One region of the Janthinobacterium sp. 64 genome, then DNA from elsewhere that is predicted to be linked to it. Evidence: predicted binding sites of a transcription regulator. Region 1 holds the regulator's gene; each other region holds the start of a gene.
What was found. The regulator sigma-54, encoded in region 1, starts transcription at its own class of promoters, with help from an activator protein. The targets are predictions, from matches to a motif close to TGGCANGNAANCTGCTTT.

Region 2: the regulator sigma-54 is predicted to act here: its motif matches at 1,610-1,627, upstream of urtA (urea ABC transporter substrate-binding protein).
Region 3: the regulator sigma-54 is predicted to act here: its motif matches at 1,186-1,203, upstream of CLU91_RS19645 (beta-propeller fold lactonase family protein).

The regions. Positions count from the first base shown of each region.
Region 1 covers NZ_PHUG01000001.1:4,266,141-4,269,418, forward strand. The annotation lists gene lptB (LPS export ABC transporter ATP-binding protein) at 1-529, shown strand, start outside; gene CLU91_RS18775 (RNA polymerase factor sigma-54) at 534-2,012, shown strand; gene hpf (ribosome hibernation-promoting factor, HPF/YfiA family) at 2,082-2,444, shown strand; gene CLU91_RS18785 (enoyl-CoA hydratase/isomerase family protein) at 2,580-3,278, shown strand, end outside.
Region 2 covers NZ_PHUG01000001.1:1,646,168-1,649,445, forward strand. The annotation lists gene urtB (urea ABC transporter permease subunit UrtB) at 1-163, opposite strand, end outside; gene urtA (urea ABC transporter substrate-binding protein) at 304-1,557, opposite strand; gene CLU91_RS07180 (DUF4349 domain-containing protein) at 1,745-2,533, opposite strand; gene CLU91_RS07185 (transglutaminase-like domain-containing protein) at 2,550-3,149, opposite strand.
Region 3 covers NZ_PHUG01000001.1:4,464,433-4,467,710, forward strand. The annotation lists gene CLU91_RS19640 (TonB-dependent receptor family protein) at 1-1,062, opposite strand, end outside; gene CLU91_RS19645 (beta-propeller fold lactonase family protein) at 1,268-2,224, shown strand; gene adh (aldehyde dehydrogenase) at 2,477-3,278, shown strand, end outside.

The sequences.
Region 1 (3,278 bases):
GCCGATCCACCGCCGCGCGCAGATGGGCCTGTCGTATCTGCCGCAGGAAGCGTCCGTCTTCCGCAAGCTGACGGTGGAAGACAATATCCGCGCCGTGCTGGAAATCCAGACCGTTGAAGGCCGTCCTTTGAAGAAGGCCGAGATCGAAGAGCGCCTGGATAAATTGCTGGCCGACTTGCAAATTGAAAAGTTGCGAGAGAACCAGGCGCTGTCCTTGTCGGGTGGCGAGCGCCGCCGCGTGGAAATCGCCCGCGCGCTGGCCACCGACCCCCGTTTCGTGCTGCTCGACGAGCCGTTCGCCGGCGTCGACCCCATCGCCGTGATCGAGATCCAGCGTATCGTGCGCTTCTTGAAGGAGCGCAATATCGGTGTGCTCATCACCGACCATAATGTGCGCGAGACGCTGGGTATCTGCGACCGTGCCTACATCATCAACCAGGGCTCGGTGCTGGCGTCGGGACGCCCCGACGACATCATCGCGAACGAGTCGGTACGCCGGGTCTATCTGGGCGAACACTTCCGTATGTGAGCCAATGAAACAATCATTGCAGCTGCGCACTTCGCAGCACCTGGCACTGACGCCGCAGTTGCAGCAATCGATACGCCTGTTGCAATTGTCTACCCTGGAATTGCACCAGGAACTAGAGCAACTGCTGACGGACAATCCCTTGCTCGAACGCCTGGACGATCCGCTCGACCATTCGCTGCGCCTGCTGTCCGACGGGGCCCTCAGTTCCACGGCCGCGCCGGCCGAAGCGCCGCCCCAGCCGCCAGGCCAGGAGGCGCCTGCGGCGCCGGCCGAAGCGGAAGCCTTTGACGGCGAGGCGGGCGAGGGCCCGGCCGCCGCGGACGGCGGCGACAGCGACTGGAGCGAGGCGAGCCGCGGCAAGGCGCCCGACGATGAGGATTCGCGTCCGCAACTGGAGGCCCATCACTGCACCCTGCGCGAGCACCTGATGGAGCAGATGCGCGTGACGGTGCTCGAATTGCGCGACCGCGCGCTGGTCGAGCTGATCATCGACGCGCTCGACGACAATGGCTACCTGGAAGAGTCGCTCGACGACATCCTGGCGCGCCTGCCGGAAGAGCTGGAAATCGACGCCGACGAACTGCGCACGGCCTTGTCGCTGCTGCAAAGTTTCGATCCGCCCGGCGTGGGCGCGCGCAATGCGTCCGAATGCCTGGCGCTGCAGATCAAGCGTTTGCCGCACGTCGCCATGGTGACGCGGCGCATGGCCCTCGTCATCGTGGAAAAGCACCTGGCCTGGTTTGCCCAGCGCGATTTCAACAAGCTGAAAAAAGCCCTCGATTGCGACGAGGAAGACTTGCGCGAAGCGCAGACGGTGATTCGCCAGTGCAATCCGCATCCGGGCGCCGTGTTCGCCTCGGATGTGTCCGATTACGTGGTACCCGATGTCGTCGTCAAGCGCGCGCGCAATGGCTGGCAAGTCACCCTGAACAATGACGTCATGCCGCGCCTGCGCGTCAACGCCATGTACGCCAACTTGCTCAAGCAGGGCAAGGGCGAGGGCGCCATGGGTGCGCAGTTGCAGGAAGCCAAGTGGCTGATCAAGAATATGCGCCAGCGCTTCGACACCATCCTGCGCGTGGCACAGGCGATAGTAGAAAGACAAAAGAACTTTTTCTCGCATGGGGCCGTTGCCATGCGCCCCCTTGTGCTCCGTGAAATAGCTGATACACTAGGTTTACACGAGAGTACTATCTCGCGGGTAACAACTCAAAAGTACATGCTGACCCCGCACGGCATGTTCGAGTTGAAATATTTCTTTGGTAGCCACGTCGCCACCGAAGCGGGGGGCGAAGCGTCATCGACGGCGATACGGGCATTGATCGTGCAACTGACAGGAGCAGAAGACCCTAAAAATCCTTTATCCGACAGTAAGATTGCGGACATGCTGGGGGAACAAGGCATGGTGATTGCGCGACGTACTGTTGCCAAATACCGGGAAGCGTTGAAAATTCCGCCAGTGAGCCTGCGTAAGTGTTTGTAAGTTTTTTTCGGTTCCTCTGCGGGCCGGACAGGATGGACCGCACGAACCCGATCATCTTTAGGAGTGTGTATGAATCTCACCATCAGCGGACATCATCTCGAAGTGACACCAGCCATCCGTGAATACGTACAAACGAAGCTGGAGCGCGTGAAACGTCATTTCGATCAAGTCATCGATATCGCCGTGATTCTGACCGTGGATAACCTCAAAGAGAAAGAAAAACGTCAAAAGGCTGAAGTCAACCTGCGTCTGAGTGGCAAGACTGTCTATGTGGAAAGCCTGGCGCACGACCTGTACGCCGCGATCGATACCCTGATCGACAAGCTCGATAGGCAAGTGATGAAATACAAAACCAAAGTGCAAGGGCACGGTAAAGAGGCGATCAAGCATCTGCCAGACAACTCCGAGGAAGACGCCGTCGTCGCCGTTTAAGGCCACCCGCTTCCAGCAGTTGTGATCAACTAAGGGCGCACATCTTGCGCCCTTTTTTGCGCCCGTACCTGTCGAACGCAATCTTCCCCGCGCAAGGGCTAGAATGTTTGCACTTTCACTTCTTTCCTGCCTGCCATGAGCGACTTCGTCCAGACCTCCATCCGCAACCGCACCGGGCACATCGTGCTCGACCGTCCGAAAGCCTTCAATTCCCTGTCGCTGGAGATGGTGCGCGCCTTGAGCGCGACGTTGCTGGCCTGGCGCGACGATCCGCAGGTGGACGCCGTGGTGATCCGTTCCAGCAGCGAAAAAGCCCTGTGCGCCGGTGGCGACATCCGTTTCTTTTACGATGCGGGCCTGGCCACGCCGCAAGGCGGCAGTGCCTTGCTGGAAGATTTCTTTACGGAAGAATACGCCTTAAATCATGTGATTCATTTCTATCCGAAACCGTATATCGCCGTGATGGATGGCGTGGTGATGGGCGGCGGCATGGGCGTGGCGCAAGCCGGGCCAGGCAACCGCCTGCGCATCGTCACGGGCCGCACGCGCATGGCCATGCCGGAAGTCAATATTGGCTTGTTCCCGGACGTGGGCGGCAGTTATTTCCTGTCGCGCCTGGCCGGCCAGCTGGGCCTGTACCTGGGCTTGACGGGCCTGACGATCAACGCGGCCGATGCCCTGTACACGGGGCTGGCCGATGTCTACCTGCCCGAGGCGCAGATGGGGACGCTGCTGGCCCTGTTCGACTCGACGCCGGGCGAGGCCTTGCCGGTCGCTATCAAGGCGCTGGCGGCACCGTTCCAGGCCGGGGCGGGGGCTTCTTCTTTGGCCACC
Region 2 (3,278 bases), 2.6 Mb from region 1:
GGGCGGCCTCGGGCGTGGCCAGGGAGGCGATCTGGGCGACGGCGGCGACTCTGGCGTCGGAATCGTCGCCGGAGAGGGGTTTCAGCAGATCGGGAGGAATGGCTGCCTGCGCAGACAGCGGCAACAGGCAAAGTAATAACAAAATACGACGTAGCAGACGCATGCGGAAAGACCTCTCATCGTTACTTCAGCCCAAGCGAAATCTGGGGTCAGACGGGAACGCCGAGTTCCGTCGGGGGAATTCGTCCCAATGGGACGAATTCCGATCGCGAAGCGAGTGACCCCGGCCTTTCTGCTGCTAACTCATAACTTCTGCTTGCCCTCATTCCCCTTGATAAACGGGCTCCACGGCTGGGCGCGTATCGGTTCCTTGGTTTTCCACACGACATTGAATTGCCCATCGGCCTTGATCTCGCCGATCATCACGGGCTTGTGCAGGTGGTGATTCGTCGCATCCATGGTCAGGGTAAAACCCGATGGCGCCTTGACGCTTTGGCCGGCCATGGCGGCGATCACCTTGTCCGTGTCCGTCGATTTCGCCTTTTCCACGGCTTGCGCCCACATGTGGATGCCGACATAGGTCGCTTCCATCGGGTCGTTCGTCACGACCGAACCCGCGTTCGGCAGCTTTTGCGCCACGGCATAGGCTTTCCACTGCTTGATGAAGGCGGCATTCACGGGGTTCTTGACGGATTCAAAGTAATTCCACGCCGCCAGATGGCCGAGCAAGGGTTTGGTATCGATGCCGCGCAACTCTTCCTCGCCGACGGAAAACGCGACGACGGGCACGTCCGTGGCCTTCAGGCCGGCATTGCCCAGTTCCTTGTAAAACGGCACGTTGGAATCGCCATTGATGGTGGAAATGACGGCCGTCTTGCCGCCCGCGGAAAACTTCTTGATGTTGGCGACGATGGTTTGATAATCGGCGTGGCCGAACGGCGTGTAGACCTCGCTGATATCGCTATCCTTGACCCCTTTGCTTTTCAAAAAGGCGCGCAGGATCTTGTTGGTGGTGCGCGGATACACGTAATCCGTGCCCAGCAGCACGAAGCGCCTGGCGCCGCCGCCATCTGTGCTCATCAGGTATTCCACCGCCGGGATCGCCTGCTGGTTCGGTGCCGCGCCCGTATAAAACACGTTCTTTTCCAGTTCCTCGCCCTCATATTGCACCGGGTAAAACAGCAGGCTGTTGAGCTCCTTGAACACTGGCAAGACGGATTTGCGCGACACGGACGTCCAGCAGCCAAACACGACAGCCACTTTATCCTGCGCCACCAGTTGTCTCGCTTTTTCCGCGAACAAAGGCCAGTTCGATGCGGGGTCGACGACGACGGCTTCCAGCTTCTTGCCCAGCACGCCGCCCTTGGCATTGATTTCGGCGATCGTCATCAAGGCTACGTCCTTCAGCGACGTTTCGGAAATGGCCATGGTGCCCGACAGCGAGTGCAAAATGCCCACCTTGATCGTATCGGCGGCCAGGGCTGCCTGCATGGTGATGGACGTGGCCAGAGCGAATGCGCCGGCGGCGGCCGCTTTCAGGATGATGCGTCGTGACATGGGGACTCCTGTGATGGGTTCGTGGGGTCAAAGCTGGGCATACGATGTTGATAAAGCAGAATGCATGCCAGCACCGGCAGGTGTCCGCCATGGTGCATGCGGCTCCCGCCGCACGAAAAAAAAACCTGGCTGCACAAGGACTGTGCAGCCAGGTTTCAAATTGCCGTAAAACGGTGCGCCGAAGAAGTTACTCCTTGCGCGGCGCTCCACGCAAGCGGCGCCAGCCCTTGCGCCCCAGCGGGAACAGCAGCACGAACGCGATCAGCCACGGCAGGATATAGGCCATGGCCGTGATGGCGTTGGCCACGCCTTCCGACAGGTTTTCCGTGAAATTGCCCAGCGAGCGCTTGACGGGACGCCAGAACGATTGCTTGCCTTCGGCGCTGATGGCCACGTTCAGCAAGTCCGTGTCGATGCGCTGCATCAAGAGCGCATTGGCCGCCGTCGCCTGCTCCAGCTCCACTTGCACAGTGGCCAGTTCCTTGCTCACCTTGATCAGCGCATCGACATTCGCGCCCGAGCGCTTTTCCAGGTCTTGCAATTGCGCCTGGTATTGCTTGAGCATCTCCAGGCGTTTCTTGCTGTCGAGCACGGGGCGGCCCAGGTCTTCCACCTTGGTGCCCTGGCTGGTGACGTCGCCTTCGGCCGCGACCAGCGCGACAAGCTTCTTGATGCCGGCCGGCTTGGCGCGCATGCTGATGCGCGCATGCACATAGCGCCCACTGTCGAGGCTGGAGTCGAGCAGCAAGCAGCCGTTTTCCGTGTCGGCCTTGCAGGCGGCGACCACTTTTTCATACAGGGGCCGCACTTGCGCCTCATTCGTATCGACGCTGACATTATGTTCATAGGCAAGAAACTCGCTGCCCTTTTCCTTGCCATCGAGACGCGCGGCGCTCGACTGCCCACCGCTCTCGCCCTTGCCGCCGCAACCGGCCAGCAGCATCAGGCCGATCAAGCCAATACAGATTTTTTTCATGGTTTCTTTCTTTGGATTATTTTTGCAGAGGCAACAATTCAATATCGGGCAAGTGCGCCGCCACGTCCTGCACCGTCGCATGGCCGGTCAGCGATGCGATCACCTGGGGCAACGGTTCCGCCCAGATTTCCGGCAAGTCGCGTTCCTCGGGCGCCAGCACGGGAAAGGCCAGCTGCTCGCGTGGCGGCACAAAGGCGGCATCGACGCCGGCCTTGTTGCCGCGCGCATCGATGCGGTACCAACCAAAGTCCTGCAGATACACGGCGTTCAAGCCGTGCAGGCAAAACGGCGGCCCCGCTTCGCCCACGGCCAGGCGCTGGTAGCACAGGCCGGCGGGAATGCCGTTGGCACGCAGCAGCGCGGCCAGCAAATGGCTCTTCGCATAACAGTATCCCGTGCCATGCTGCAAGACGTCGGAAGCGCGGCAAGTGACGGGATTGCGCTGGTAGTCCCAGCTGTGGGCCACCTCGTCGCGCACGAAGGCAAAGCAGCGCGCTGCGATGACCGCGTCGCCCACGGCGCCTGCCGCCAGTGCGGCCGCCCTGGCGCGCACGGCCGGATGGTCGCTGTCGATATACAGGCTGCTGCCTAGATAGGAGGAAAAGTCGGTAACCATGGCATCAAGGTCATGCAAAAAGATAATGCGCGATTCTAGTCGAAGCCGGGCGAAATCGAGCGTTTCCTTGTGCAGGAACAAAGAAAATCCACGCGCCGGGCCAGCTGCGCGGGGGCCGGCGACTTTGGC
Region 3 (3,278 bases), 200 kb from region 1:
GCCATAGAACTGACGCTGGAAGTCGACCACGCCGCCTGAGTGTGAGGGAGGGTTCTGGAAACCGATGTTGAAAGCCTGGTACTGGATCACATCGCGGTTGCCGCCATACACCATCACATGCAGGCGGTCGTCGCCGAACGACTGTTCATAAGTGGCGCCGATTTGTTGGTGGTCGATGCTCTTGCGCGTGTTGTAGCGCTCGGCCAGGGTGCGTTTCGGGTTCTGTGTATCCGTCGTATCGATTTCGCCGGCGCGCGAGTCGCGGGCAAACGTGGCCCAGGTGGCGCCCAGCGGATCTTGCGTGTTGCCTTGATGCAGGCTGTTGGCAACGATGGTCAGCTTGCTGTCCGCATTGGGCTTGACGGTGATCTTGCCGAAGGCCTGTTCGCGCGTGGCGGCGCTGTGGTCGCGGAAACCATCCGTGCGGAAGCGCGAGCCGTCGAGCACGTAGCCGATACCGCCTGCCTGGCCTTGTGCCGTCAGGTCCACCTTGCTGGTGCCGAAACTGCCGCCCGTTACATTCAATTCGACGGACGGGGGATTTTGCCCATCCCTGGAAAACAGCTGGATCACGCCGCCCGAGTGATTGCCGTAGATGGCGGAGAAAGGTCCGCGCAGCACTTCGATGCGTTCTGCCGTGTCGAGGTTGAAGGTGGCGGCCTGGCCCTGGCCGTCCGGCATGCTGGCAGGAATGCCATCGCTGACCAGTTTGACGCCGCGCACGCCGAAAGCCGAGCGTGCGCCGAAGCCGCGCGACGAGATCTGCAAGTCTTGCGCATAGTTCTGGCGGTTTTGCACAACCAGGCCTGGCACGGCGGCCAGCGCTTCCGACGCGTTGACGCGGATTTGCCCATCCTGGATGCGGGCGCTGTCGACAACGTCGATCGAGGCCGGCACTTCCTGGCTGGGGTGGGCGATGCGGCTGCCGCTGACGACCACCGTATCCATCAGTTGCCCGTTGGCCAGGTCAGCTGCCTCGGCGGCAAAAACGTGGGGGGCGAGGGTGGCGCTGCCGGCGACAAACAGGCTGGCAATGGTGTTCAAGCGGAAACGATGCTGCATGCGGATTCTCCAATGTGATTAAAAGCCTGCTTTGGTCGCGTGCGCGGCGCAGGTCTGCATAGTTGTATCAAGCAATATGCCTGCCATGTCTCCATTGGTGGGCTGAAATTATACGCGTGTCGGTGGCACGGCGTTTGCATGCAGCAATGTTCAGAGGCGCCGATGCCGCGCGCTTTTCCTGTGTTTTTCCATTGAAAAGGTGATTATGCCCAACTTCTTCTCACGCTTGCGCCAGGTGTGCTGGCTGCTGCCTGCGCTCGCCAGCACCGCCCTCCAGGCCGCTCCTTTTGCCTATGTCCCCAATGAAAAATCGGGCACCTTGAGCGTGATCGATACGGCCACCGACCAGGTGGTGCGCCAGATCGCGGCAGGCAAGCGGCCGCGCGGCATCGCCGCCGACCCCAGCGGACGGCAATTGTTTGTTACCGATGCGGCCAGCAGCGCCTTGTTGCTGATCGATAACGCGACCGGCACGCCCGTGCGCACGGTGGCGCTGGGCAAGTCGCCGGAAGGGGTCAGCGCCTCGCAAGATGGTAGTCATGTGGCCGTGGCCGTCGAGGAAAACAATAGCGTGGCCTTGCTCGATGGCCAGACGGGCGTCTTGCTAGCCGATATCAAGGTGCACGGACGTAACCCGGAACATGCCGTATTCAGCCCGGACGGGCGCTGGCTGCTGGTCAGTGCGGAAGAGGCCGAGCAAGTCGATGTCATTGATGTGGCGCAACGCCGCCAGGTCGCTTCCATCGCCGTGGGCCTGCGGCCGCGCGGCATCGGTTTCAGTCCGGACTCGGGCCGTGCCTACGTGGCGTGCGAACTGGTCAATGCCGTGTATGTGATCGACATGGCCGAGCGCAAGGCCATCGCCACCATTCCAGCGGGCAAGAATGCGAATGGCATCGCCGTCCATCCTGGCGGCAAGCAGGTGTATGTCTCGAACGGTATCGATGGCACGGTGATGGTGATCGACACCGCCAGTCATCAGGTCACGGCCACCATTCCCGTCGGCAAGCGTCCGTGGAATATGGCCATCACGCCCGATGGCAGCAAACTGTACGTGGCCAATGGCCGCTCGAACAGCGTTTCCGTCATCGACACGGCCAGCGCGCGCAAGGTGGCCGATATTGCCGTGGGCGAATTGCCATGGGGCGTGGTGATTCGCTAGTGACACAGGTGCAGGTGTTCCAGTCTGGTACACCTGTTCCATTGTGCAGCGGCTCAAGCCCGGGCATGCGCTGAAAAGCGCGCCGGTATTGACGCCACACCCTTGTAACAGGGGGAAAAGCGGCTAAGTTTGTAGTGGGATGGCGAGCTGGCACGGCATTTGCGGAAGACTCCGTGTACTCACCCCATCTGTACCAGGACGTTTGATTTTAATTAAAGTATTTCCATTCTAATTAACCCGATAGAGGACGACATGAATCTCGCAGACATCAGCAAACTGGGCGTAGCCAATCCCTTCAAACAACGCTATGACAATTACATCGGCGGCAAATTCGTTGCCCCAGTAAAAGGTGAATACTTTCCTAACATTACGCCGATCACGGGCTTGCCATTTTGCGAAATTGCCCGTTCCACGGCGGAAGACGTCGAGCTGGCCTTGGACGCCGCCCATGCCGCCAAGGATGCCTGGGGCAAGACCTCGCCTGCCGAGCGCGCCAATATCCTGAACCGCATCGCCGACCGCATCGAACAAAACCTGAGCCTGATTGCCACGGCGGAAACCATCGACAACGGCAAGCCGATCCGCGAAACGATGAATGCCGACATTCCGCTGGCCATCGACCATTTCCGTTATTTTGCCGGCTGCATCCGCGCGCAGGAAGGTTCCGTCGCGCAAATCGATGCGGAAACCTATGCCTATCACTACCACGAGCCGCTCGGTGTCGTGGGCCAGATCATTCCGTGGAATTTCCCGATTCTGATGGCCGTATGGAAACTGGCACCAGCCCTGGCCGCCGGCAATTGCGTCGTCTTGAAACCGGCCGAGCAAACCCCGGCGTCCATCATGGTGTTGATCGAACTGATCGGCGACTTGCTGCCACCGGGCGTGCTGAACATCATCAACGGTTTCGGCCTGGAAGCGGGCAAGCCGCTGGCCTCGAGCAAGCGCATCGCCAAGATCGCCTTTACGGGCGAAACGGGCACGGGCCGCCTGATCATGGGCTATGCCGCGCAAAACCTGATTCCCGTCACCCTGGAGCTGGGCGGCAAGTCGC